DNA from 3 places in the Rhizobium sp. 768_B6_N1_8 genome. Region 1 is predicted to be linked to each of the others. Evidence: riboswitches for the same ligand, from Rfam matches in the RefSeq annotation. Region 1 holds a riboswitch; each other region holds the start of a gene.
What was found. A riboswitch is a leader RNA that binds a small molecule or an ion and turns the genes downstream of it on or off. The one in region 1 is predicted to bind cobalamin.

Region 2: it holds a riboswitch for cobalamin, as region 1 does, so the genes downstream of both, metE (5-methyltetrahydropteroyltriglutamate--homocysteine S-methyltransferase) here and bluB (5,6-dimethylbenzimidazole synthase) in region 1, are expected to answer to the same signal.
Region 3: it holds a riboswitch for cobalamin, as region 1 does, so the genes downstream of both, nrdH (glutaredoxin-like protein NrdH) here and bluB (5,6-dimethylbenzimidazole synthase) in region 1, are expected to answer to the same signal.

Annotation. Positions count from the first base shown of each region.
Region 1 is NZ_JBPWPV010000001.1:1,826,997-1,830,267, forward strand. It holds gene AB8B33_RS09275 (MFS transporter) at 1-516, shown strand, start outside; gene bluB (5,6-dimethylbenzimidazole synthase) at 534-1,235, opposite strand; cobalamin riboswitch at 1,278-1,467, opposite strand; gene AB8B33_RS09285 (DHA2 family efflux MFS transporter permease subunit) at 1,610-3,034, shown strand.
Region 2 is NZ_JBPWPV010000001.1:3,954,893-3,958,163, forward strand. It holds gene metE (5-methyltetrahydropteroyltriglutamate--homocysteine S-methyltransferase) at 1-1,642, opposite strand, end outside; cobalamin riboswitch at 1,750-1,955, opposite strand; gene AB8B33_RS20215 (heavy metal translocating P-type ATPase) at 1,996-3,271, opposite strand, start outside.
Region 3 is NZ_JBPWPV010000001.1:3,951,543-3,954,813, forward strand. It holds gene nrdE (class 1b ribonucleoside-diphosphate reductase subunit alpha) at 1-1,371, opposite strand, end outside; gene nrdI (class Ib ribonucleoside-diphosphate reductase assembly flavoprotein NrdI) at 1,350-1,763, opposite strand; gene nrdH (glutaredoxin-like protein NrdH) at 1,777-1,998, opposite strand; cobalamin riboswitch at 2,264-2,491, opposite strand; gene metE (5-methyltetrahydropteroyltriglutamate--homocysteine S-methyltransferase) at 2,668-3,271, opposite strand, start outside.

The sequences.
Region 1 (3,271 bases):
ATCGGGCTCGGCTTCCTGCTGATGAAATCAGGCAGTGCCGCCGCCGCGCCAAGCTGGCTGACGATGCTGCCCGGCGCGCTGCTTGCCGGCATCGGGCTTGGCTTCACCAACACTCCGGTCACCAATACGACGACAGGCGCTGTCTCCAGCGATCGCGCCGGCATGGCTTCCGGCATCGACATGAGCGCCCGGATGATCTCGCTCGCCATCAACATCGCCGTCATGGGCTTCATCCTGTTCAGCGGCGTGCTCTCCCACCTCAAGAGCACCTTGCCAACCTCGACGGATGCCGGCGACCTGCGCCTGCTCGCCGAACGGATCTCCGCCGGCAACATCGCCTCCCTGCCAGACATTCCGGCCGGGACGGCGCATGATGCGCTCGTCGCAGGCTTCGGCGGCGTCATGCTCTATGGCGCGATCGGCGTCTGGCTTCTCGCCGCCGCAAGCTTCCTCGTCTTCGCCCATTGGAAGACACCGGCCTGTGCCAGGGATTGCGGCACCCAGCCGGCAGCATGATGCACACCCGCGCCGGCTCAGACCGGCGCGGCCTCGCTTTCCACCTGCCCCCAGCCGTCATGGAAAACCAGCTCTTCCAGCGCCATCCGCTGCCGCCAGCCTTTGACCGCCAGTTCCGGCTTATCATAGAGCCGGTCGACGAAGCCGGCGCAGAGCCAGGCTACCACCTCGATATGATTGGGAATGCCGAGGATCTCCTTCAGGTCACCCTCGCGAAAAATGCTGACCCAGCCGATGCCCACCCCTTCGGCTCGTGCCGCAAGCCACAGGTTCTGGATGGCGCAGACGGTGGAATAGCTGTCCATGCGCGGATTATGTGTGCGCCCCAGCACCACGCTGCCGCTGCGGGTTGGATCGCAGGTCACGCAGATGCCGAGCGGCGCCTGGACAATGCCTTCGAGCTTCAGCGAACGGTATTGCTCCTGCCGCTCGCCGTCGAACATGCGGGTCGCTTCCTCATTCGCCTTGAGGAAGGCATCGCGTACCCGCGCCCTCACCTCGACGCTCTTCACCAGAATGAAATTCCACGGCTGCATGAAGCCGACCGAGGGCGCGTGATGCGCGGCGGTCAAAAGACGCGTCACCAGATCATCCGGCAAGGGATCGGGCAGGAACTGGCTGCGCACGTCACGCCGCGTCATGATCGCGTGATAGACGGCCTCGCGTTCGGCCGCAGAAAAGCTGGATGCCGGGCAAACGGCATCATCAATGGGTCGCATCGTCAAATCCCCAACAACGCAACCGCCCGCCGTCCGCGCGGGTTGGGTCTATCTTGCCAGGCCGGTCTTCTGACTTGGCGTCATCCGCTTGGCCGCCGCCTTCCCGGCCTTGCGGCCAGTGGCATTCTATGCGGCAAGCGTCGGCCTTACAGCGTTGGGCACGTTCCGGTCTTGCACCGGATTCCCGATTCTCCCGCTTGTGAAAGCGGGCACCTGACGGGTGATCTATGGCGCGGAAACGGCATGGCGGCAAGCTGCATGCGACATTCATTTCGTGGACAGGCTGAAAATGCTGGCCTAGAACGAGACCCGACGCCGCTGGCGCCGAATCCCCTCTCATTGCCTTCCGGTTGCCCGTGTCCCGCCTAACACCAATGATCCTTGCAGTCGCCCTGTTCATGGAACAGATGGATTCGACCGTGATCGCCACCAGCCTGCCGGCGATTGCTGCCGATATAGGCACTTCGCCGATCGCGCTGAAACTTGCGGTAACGAGCTACCTCGTGGCGCTCGCAATCTTCATTCCGATCAGCGGCTGGATGTCGGATCGCTTCGGTGCACGAAACATCTTCCGCCTAGCGATCTTCGTTTTCATGGTTGGCTCGGTCGCCTGCGCATTCTCCAATTCTATCGCCGCCTTCGTCATTTCCCGCCTCATCCAGGGTGCCGGCGGCTCGATGATGACGCCGGTCGGGCGATTGCTCCTGGTGCGCGGCACGCCACGTCACCAGTTGGTGAATGCCATGGCATGGCTGACCATTCCCGCGCTGATCGGCCCGATCATGGGGCCGCCGATCGGCGGCTTCCTGACGACCTATCTCAGCTGGCACTGGATCTTCTGGATCAATGTGCCGATAGGCATTATCGGCATCGTCCTCGTCACCCGTTTCCTGCCGGCCGTCGAGCCGCGCAGCCCGAAGCCGATGGATTTTCCGGGCTTCTTCCTGTCGGGCATCGGCTTTGCCGGTTTCGTCTTCGGGCTCTCGGTCATCAGCCTGCCCGCCGTTCCCGTCATCTACGGCTATGTCACTGTGGCCGTCGGCGTCCTCTCCGGCATTCTCTATCTCGTGCATGCCAGGCGCACCCCGCATCCGCTGCTCGATCCCAAGATGTTTCGTTACCCGATGTTCCGGGCGGCAATCCTCGGCGCCTCGAATTTCCGCATGGGGCTCGGCGCGCTGCCCTTCCTCATGCCGCTGATGCTGCAACTCGGCTTCGGCCTGACGCCGCTGCAGTCAGGCTCGATAACGTTCATCAGCGCTCTTGGCTCCATGGGCTCGAAATTTGCAGCCACCCGCACGTATAACGCCTTCGGCTTCCGCAACGTCATTGCGCTGACGACCTTCCTCGCGGCGATCTTCCTCGGCGTGAACGGCTTCTTCACTGCCGAAACGCCGATGTATGTCATCATGGGCTATCTTCTTGTCGGCGGCCTCCTGCGCTCCATGGCCTTTTCCGGGGTCAACGCCATGGCCTTCGGCGATGTGGACGAGGCCGACAGCAGTCAGGCGACCGCCATCAATGCGGTGGCGCAGCGCATCTCCATGGCCATGGGTGTTGCCGTCGCCGGCACGATCCTGGAAATCTCCTCGAGCTTCCACGGCGGCAAGCTTTTGGTCTCGGATTTTCATATCGCCTTCTTCATCGTGGCGGCGATATCAGCACTTGCCTGCATCACTTTCCTGCGCCTGCCTGCCAATGCCGGCGAGGAGCTGACGACACGCCGCCACAAGAACAGACATGCCGAGACGGCAGAACCGGAAGAGGCCCAGGGACAGGCAATAGCGGAGAGCCGCTGAAAACTTCACGGATCTGTCGTTTTTCCTCACAGATTCTACGTGACAATTCCGATCGGCATGGCTACATAAGCCGCATGTCGATTTCGTCCGTTTACGCATCGCGATTTTATTCGTACCGCTACTTCCAGCGGATGCGGGTCTGTGCGTAACCGAAACTAACGCGACGACAACCCGAACAGCCGCTAGTCAACCTGGCGGCTTTTTTGTTCCGCCACGGTATGACCAAACAGGAGAGCA
Region 2 (3,271 bases), 2.1 Mb from region 1:
TCATCGGCTTCGGCCGGGAGACGTCCCCGAAGATAACAGGCGGTCGGACGTAACGGGAGCCATAGCTCTGCACCCAGGCATGTTGAGTGAAGGCGAAGCCGGAAAGCTGCTCACCGAAATACTGCACCATGTCATTGCGTTCGAATTCGCCGTGGACAAGCACGTCGAGGCCGATTTCCTCCTGCCAGCGGATCGCCGCTTCGGTCTCCTTTTTCAGAAAGGCATCATAATCCGCCTCGCTGATCGTGCCCTTGGTGAAAGCGGAGCGGGACTTTCGAACATCTGATGTCTGCGGGAAGGAGCCGATCGTCGTCGTCGGGAACAGCGGCAGGCGAAGCTTACGCTCCTGCAGTCCGGTCCGCTCGGCAAAATCGCTGCTGCGTGTCTTCATCGCCTCGTCGATCGCGGCAACCCGCTGTCTGACCTTCAGATCATGTACGCGCGTAGATGCGGCGCGCGATGCAACGGCCTGCGAGGCTGCCGCAATCACCTGGGAGGCCTTGCCGGCATCGCCGAGCGCTGCGATCTCCTCAAGCTTCTGGGCAGCGAAGGCGAGCCATGATTTCAGCTCACCATCCAGCCCGCTCTCCAGTTCCAGATCGATCGGCACGTGCAGCAGCGAGCAGGACGGCGCGATCTGTAGCCGGTCCGCACCAAAGTGCTGGACAAGCGGCTCGATCCTCTCCCGGATCGCCGCAAGGTCTGCCTTCCAGATATTGCGCCCGTCGATGACGCCAAGCGAAAATGTCAGATCGCTGGGTGCCTTGAAAAGGGCATCGATCTGCTGTGGAGCGCGAACGAGATCGACATGCAGGCCGGCAACCGGGAGCGAGAGCGCCGTCGGCAGATTGTCGCCGATCGCGCCGAAATAGGTGGCGACCATGATCTTCAGGTCGGGCACCAATTCATGCAGCGCACGATAGGTATGCTGCAGTGCTGCCTGCTCTTCCTGTGAAAGATCGAGCACGAAGCAAGGTTCGTCGATCTGCACCCAGTCGACACCGGCTGCACGAAGTTCTGCCAGTACTTTTGTATAAACAGGCAACAAGCGTGCAAGCAGGTCAATCGGCGCAAAACCTTCTTCGCTTCCCTTGGCGAGTTTCAGGAAGGTAACCGGACCGAGGATGACCGGCCGGGTATGGATGCCAAGTGTCTTGGCCTCGACGAAGGCATCAAGTGGCTTGTTCGCCGTCAGGGCAAAGGTCTGATCGGGGCCGAGTTCCGGCACCATGTAGTGGTAGTTCGTGTCGAACCATTTCGTCATTTCGAGCGCCGGCGCGCCATGCCCGTGATGGTGCTGATGGCCGCAATCGACATGCGCCTCTTCGCCGGTGGAGCCGCGCGCCATCGCGAAATAGGTGTCGAGAGAAACTTGCCCGCCCTTCCAGCCATAGGCGGCGGGAATGGCGCCGACCATGACCGCCGTGTCGAGCACATGGTCGTAAAGCGAGAAATCGTTCGAGGGGATGACGTCGATCCCCTTCTGCTTCTGCAGGAGCCAGTTTTCCGCCCGCAGCCGCTTCGCGACATCGAGAAGCGCGCCGGCATCGGATTTGCCGGCCCAGTAGCTCTCCAGTGCGAATTTGAGTTCGCGATGCTTTCCGATCCTGGGAAAGCCGAGATTTGCAGTCTTGATAGTCATTTTCCTTACCCCGAAGGTTATGGGCAAGGCTGCGGCGCAACGCATCGACGAGATACGGCCATGGGAATGCCGTCTCGCGCAAGCGGCACACCGGGACACCCCGCCCGTGGACGTTATCTATCGCGGCAGGTCTCCTGGCTTGCGGGTCATCGACATCGTCCAGTCTTCCCGGGCGTCTTCCCAGTGACGTCGAAGGACGGTGTCTATCCGCTTACAGTTGCGGGGGCAGCTTCGGTCTTGGCGATGGCCGCACCGAATTCCCTCTTAGCTTGGGATCAACAGATCCCAAGAACCAACGATCCGGCAAGCATGCACCCGCCGCATCGCAACGTCAATATGATATAAAGAAATCTTTATGTCTTTATCTGAAGAAGCCGAAGTGCATTCATCGTCACCAGCACGGTCGCACCCGTATCGGCGAGGATCGCCGGCCACAGGCCGGTGATGCCGATGATGGTGGTAACCAGGAACACGGCCTTCAGCCCGAGCGCGATGGTGATGTTCTGAAAGATATTGCGCATCGTCCGCTTCGAAAGGTCGATCATCCGGGCTACGTCGCCGACACGCCCATGCAGCACAGCCGCATCCGCCGTCTCCAGCGCCACGTCGGTGCCGCCGCCCATGGCGATGCCGACATCGGCAGCGGCAAGTGCCGGCGCGTCATTAATGCCGTCACCCACCTTGGCGACGAACAGACCTTCCTTCTTCAGTTCGCCAACAATGCGCTGCTTGTCCTGCGGCAGGAGTTCGCCGCGCCAGTCGATGCCGAGATCGCCGGCAACGGCTGCCGCCGTGCGCTTGTTGTCGCCGGTCAGCATGATGGCGCGCACGCCAGCTGCCTTCAGCGTCGCAAGCCCGCTCTTTGCGTCTTCACGAGGTTCGTCGCGCATGGCGATGAGACCGGCGGCGACACCATTGACGAGCAGCACCGAGACGCTCTTGCCCGCGCCGTTCAGCACCGCGACCTGTTCGTCCTGCTCCGCATTCAGCGCCCCGCGCTCGCGCGCAGCCGGCGGCGACAGGAGATCGAGCGTCTCCCCACCCACCTTGCCGGTCATGCCCTTGCCGGGAAGCGCTTCGACTTCGAAAGCCGGCGGCACGGGTACTCCATCAGCCTTGGCGCGATTGAGAATTGCCAGCGCCAGCGGATGGCTGGAGCCTTGCTCCAGAACGGCAGCGCGCGAAAGTACCTCTGCCTCGGTGCGTCCGTAAGAAATTATATCGGTGACCTGTGGTTTGCCTTCGGTCAGCGTACCGGTCTTGTCGAAGGCAACGGCCGTCACCTTGCCGAGCGATTCCAGAACCGCCCCGCCCTTCATCAGCAGACCGCGGCGCGCGCCCGCCGAAAGCGACGCGGCAATCGCCGCCGGTGTGGAAATGACCAGCGCGCAGGGGCAGCCGATCAGCAGGATTGCGAGACCCTTGTAGACCCATTCGCCCCATGCCCCGCCCATCAGCAACGGCGGCAAAACGGCGACCAGAGCCGCCACGACGACGACACCAGGCGTATAATAGCGGGAGAAGCGATCGATGAAGCGCTCCGTCGGCGCCTTCGATTCCTGGGCTTCCTCCACCAGCTTGACGACGCGGGCAATCGTATTGTCCTCGGCAGCGGCCGTGACACGGACG
Region 3 (3,271 bases), 2.1 Mb from region 1:
GCTCATGTCAGAAACGGCCGTCAGCGCGCGGATCGAGGTCTCGATCGTCTTGCCAAAATCGGCCGAATCCATAGCCATGGCGATATTCAGCGAGCCGAGATTGCACGAGATATCCTTGCCCATCACCTTGTAGGAAAGGTCGTCGTTGAAGGTGCTCGCTTCGCTGACCTGCAGGATTTCAGAGCAGAGATTGCTCATGCTGATGCGGCCGGCGATCGGGTTTGCCCGGTTCACCGTGTCTTCGAACATGATGTAGGGATAACCGCTCTCGAACTGGATTTCGGCAATCACCTGGAAGAATTCGCGCGCCTTGATCTTCTTCTTGGTGATACGGGCATCCGCCACCATCTCGCGATACTTCTCCGTCACCGATATCTCGGTGAAGGGCACGCCATAGACCCGTTCCACGTCGTAGGGCGAGAAGAGGTACATATCCTCATTGTTCTTGGCGAGCTCGAAAGTGATGTCGGGCACGACGACGCCGAGCGACAGCGTCTTGATACGGATCTTCTCGTCAGCATTTTCGCGCTTGGTATCAAGGAAGCGCATGATGTCAGGGTGATGGGCGTTGAGATAAACGGCACCCGCACCCTGCCGAGCACCGAGCTGGTTGGCATAGGAGAACGAGTCTTCGAGCAGCTTCATGACGGGGATGATGCCGGAAGACTGGTTTTCGATCTGCTTGATTGGCGCGCCAGCCTCGCGGATGTTCGTCAGCGATAGCGCCACGCCACCGCCGCGCTTGGAAAGCTGCAGCGCCGAATTGATGGAGCGGCCGATCGATTCCATATTGTCTTCGACACGCAGCAGAAAGCACGAGACGAGCTCGCCGCGCTGCTTCTTGCCGGCATTGAGGAAAGTCGGCGTTGCCGGCTGGAAGCGGCCGGTGATGATCTCTTCGACCAGATCACGGGCAAGCTGCTCATTGCCTTCGGCAAGTGCCAACGCCACCATGCAGATGCGATCTTCATAGCGCTCCAGATAGCGCTTTCCGTCGAAGGTCTTCAGCGTGTAGCTGGTGTAATATTTGAAGGCGCCGAGGAAAGTCGGGAAACGGAACTTCTTGGCATAGGCCTCGTCGAACAGGTCGCGGACGAAGTTGAAGGAATACTGGTCGAGCACTTCCTGCTCGTAATAGCCTTCGGTCACCAGATAATCGAGCTTCTCCCGGAGATTATGGAAGAACACCGTGTTCTGGTTCACGTGCTGCAGGAAATACTGCTTGGCCGCCATGCGGTCCTTGTCGAGCTGGATCTTGCCCTGCTCGTCATAGAGGTTCAGCATCGCGTTCAGCGCGTGATAATCCAGCGCGTCCGCTGCCTTTAGCGGTTTTGCGCCCGCATCTCGCTTCAAATTTGTTCCTGTGTCCAAAATCGTCCCATCCCGTCTTTGACATTGGCGACATCCTCGGCAGTCCCCAGAAGCTCGAACCGGTAGAGGTAAGGCACCTGGCATTTCTGCGAGATCACGTCGCCGGCAAGCCCATAGGTCTCGCCGAAATTGCTGTTGCCCGCAGCAATGACGCCACGGATGTTGGAGCGGTTTTCCGCATCGTTGAGGAAACGGATCACCTGCTTGGGCACGGCTCCCTTTACGATCCCGGGGCCGCCATCCCCGCAATAGGTGGGCGAGATCAGCACATAGGGTTCGCGAATGTGGATGTCCTCAACGCCTACGGGAATGCGCGCCGCGCGCAGTCCCAGCTTCTCGACGAAACGATGGGTATTCTCAGACCGGCTGGAATAATAGACGATCAGGCCCACCGCTCTTCTCCGATCAGGAGAGCGCGCTGATCATATCGGGACGGAAGCCCGCCCAGTGGTTCTCGCCGGCAACGACGACCGGAACCTGCATGTAGCCCATGCCGCGAACGCGATCGAGCGCGTCGGCATCCTCGGAGATATCGATGATCTGATAGTCGACGCCCAGGCGGTCGAGGGCGCGATATGTGGCGGTGCACTGAACGCAGGCAGGCTTGCTGTAAACGGTAACGCTCATCATGTTCCTCGTGATGTCAATGGATTCCGGACGCAGAACTAGGATCGGGCGCCTTGCGGCGTCCGGGGTAACGCTCGATATTGATCTGGCAAAGTTGGCGTTTTACACGCCGGATTCGATCCCTCGCGGGATTTGCGCGGGCGGCGGCTTTGATGCTCTCGACATGACTTCAACCCCGAAGTGCTCATGCGGACTTCCGGGGGCAGCGCAACAGGTGCGGATTTGATCCGCCTCACATATACGCGACCTTCCGGACACCCCGCCCGTGGACGTTTCGTTCAAGGCAGGTCTCCTGGCTCGCGGGTCGAAGCACCCTGCCCCCAGCCTTCCCAAAGCGTCATGCCTCAGTGACCTGAAATCGGACAGTTGCTCGCCGCTTACAGTTGCGGGGGCAGCTCCGGCCTTGTTTTGCCATCATGGCAAACCGCACCGTATTCCCGTCTTAGCCTGCGATCCCTAGCGAATCGAAGGAACCTTGAACACTAGATATAGTACTCGAATCGGAGTTGGCGTCAACGGATGGTTTGTGCGTCGCGTTACGGCATATTTGAAATTGCTACATTCCTGTGAAAAACGTGGTTAACGAATGCTTAAAGAAAGTAGGCTGTGGAGAAGGCCCCAATGAAGAGAGCCGGCCTATAGCCGGCTCTCTGATTTTCGACTCCAGGTTCAGGCCCGAATCGTCGATGCGGCATGTCGTAATATTCGGGCGGCAGCGACCATGTTGACGAGCGCCGGGCGAACCTCTTCCCACCTGCGCGTCTTCAATCCGCAATCCGGATTGATCCAGAGCTGCCCGTCCGTCAGACGCTCGCGCGCCAGCGTCAGGAGCTCCGTCATCTCCTCGACATCAGGAACGCGCGGCGAATGGATGTCGTAGACGCCGGGGCCGATCTCGTTCGGATATTTGTAGCTACGGAAGGCCTCCAGCAGTTCCATCTTCGAACGTGACGTCTCGATGGAGATCACATCGGCATCCATCGCCGCGATGGCATCGATGATCTGGTTGAACTCCGAATAGCACATATGCGTATGGATCTGCGTTTCGTCCGCCACGCCGGAGGCGCATAGGCGGAAACTCTCGACGGCCCAGTCGAGATAGGTCTTCCAGTCGGCCTTGCGCAGCGGCAGGCCCTCGCGCAGCGCCGCCTCGTCGATCTGGATCATTGCCGCACCGGCCCTTTCGAGATCGAGCACCTCGTCGCGGATCGCCAGCGCGATCTGCCGGCTGACGTCGGCGCGAGAGAGATCGTCGCGCACGAAGGACCAGTTG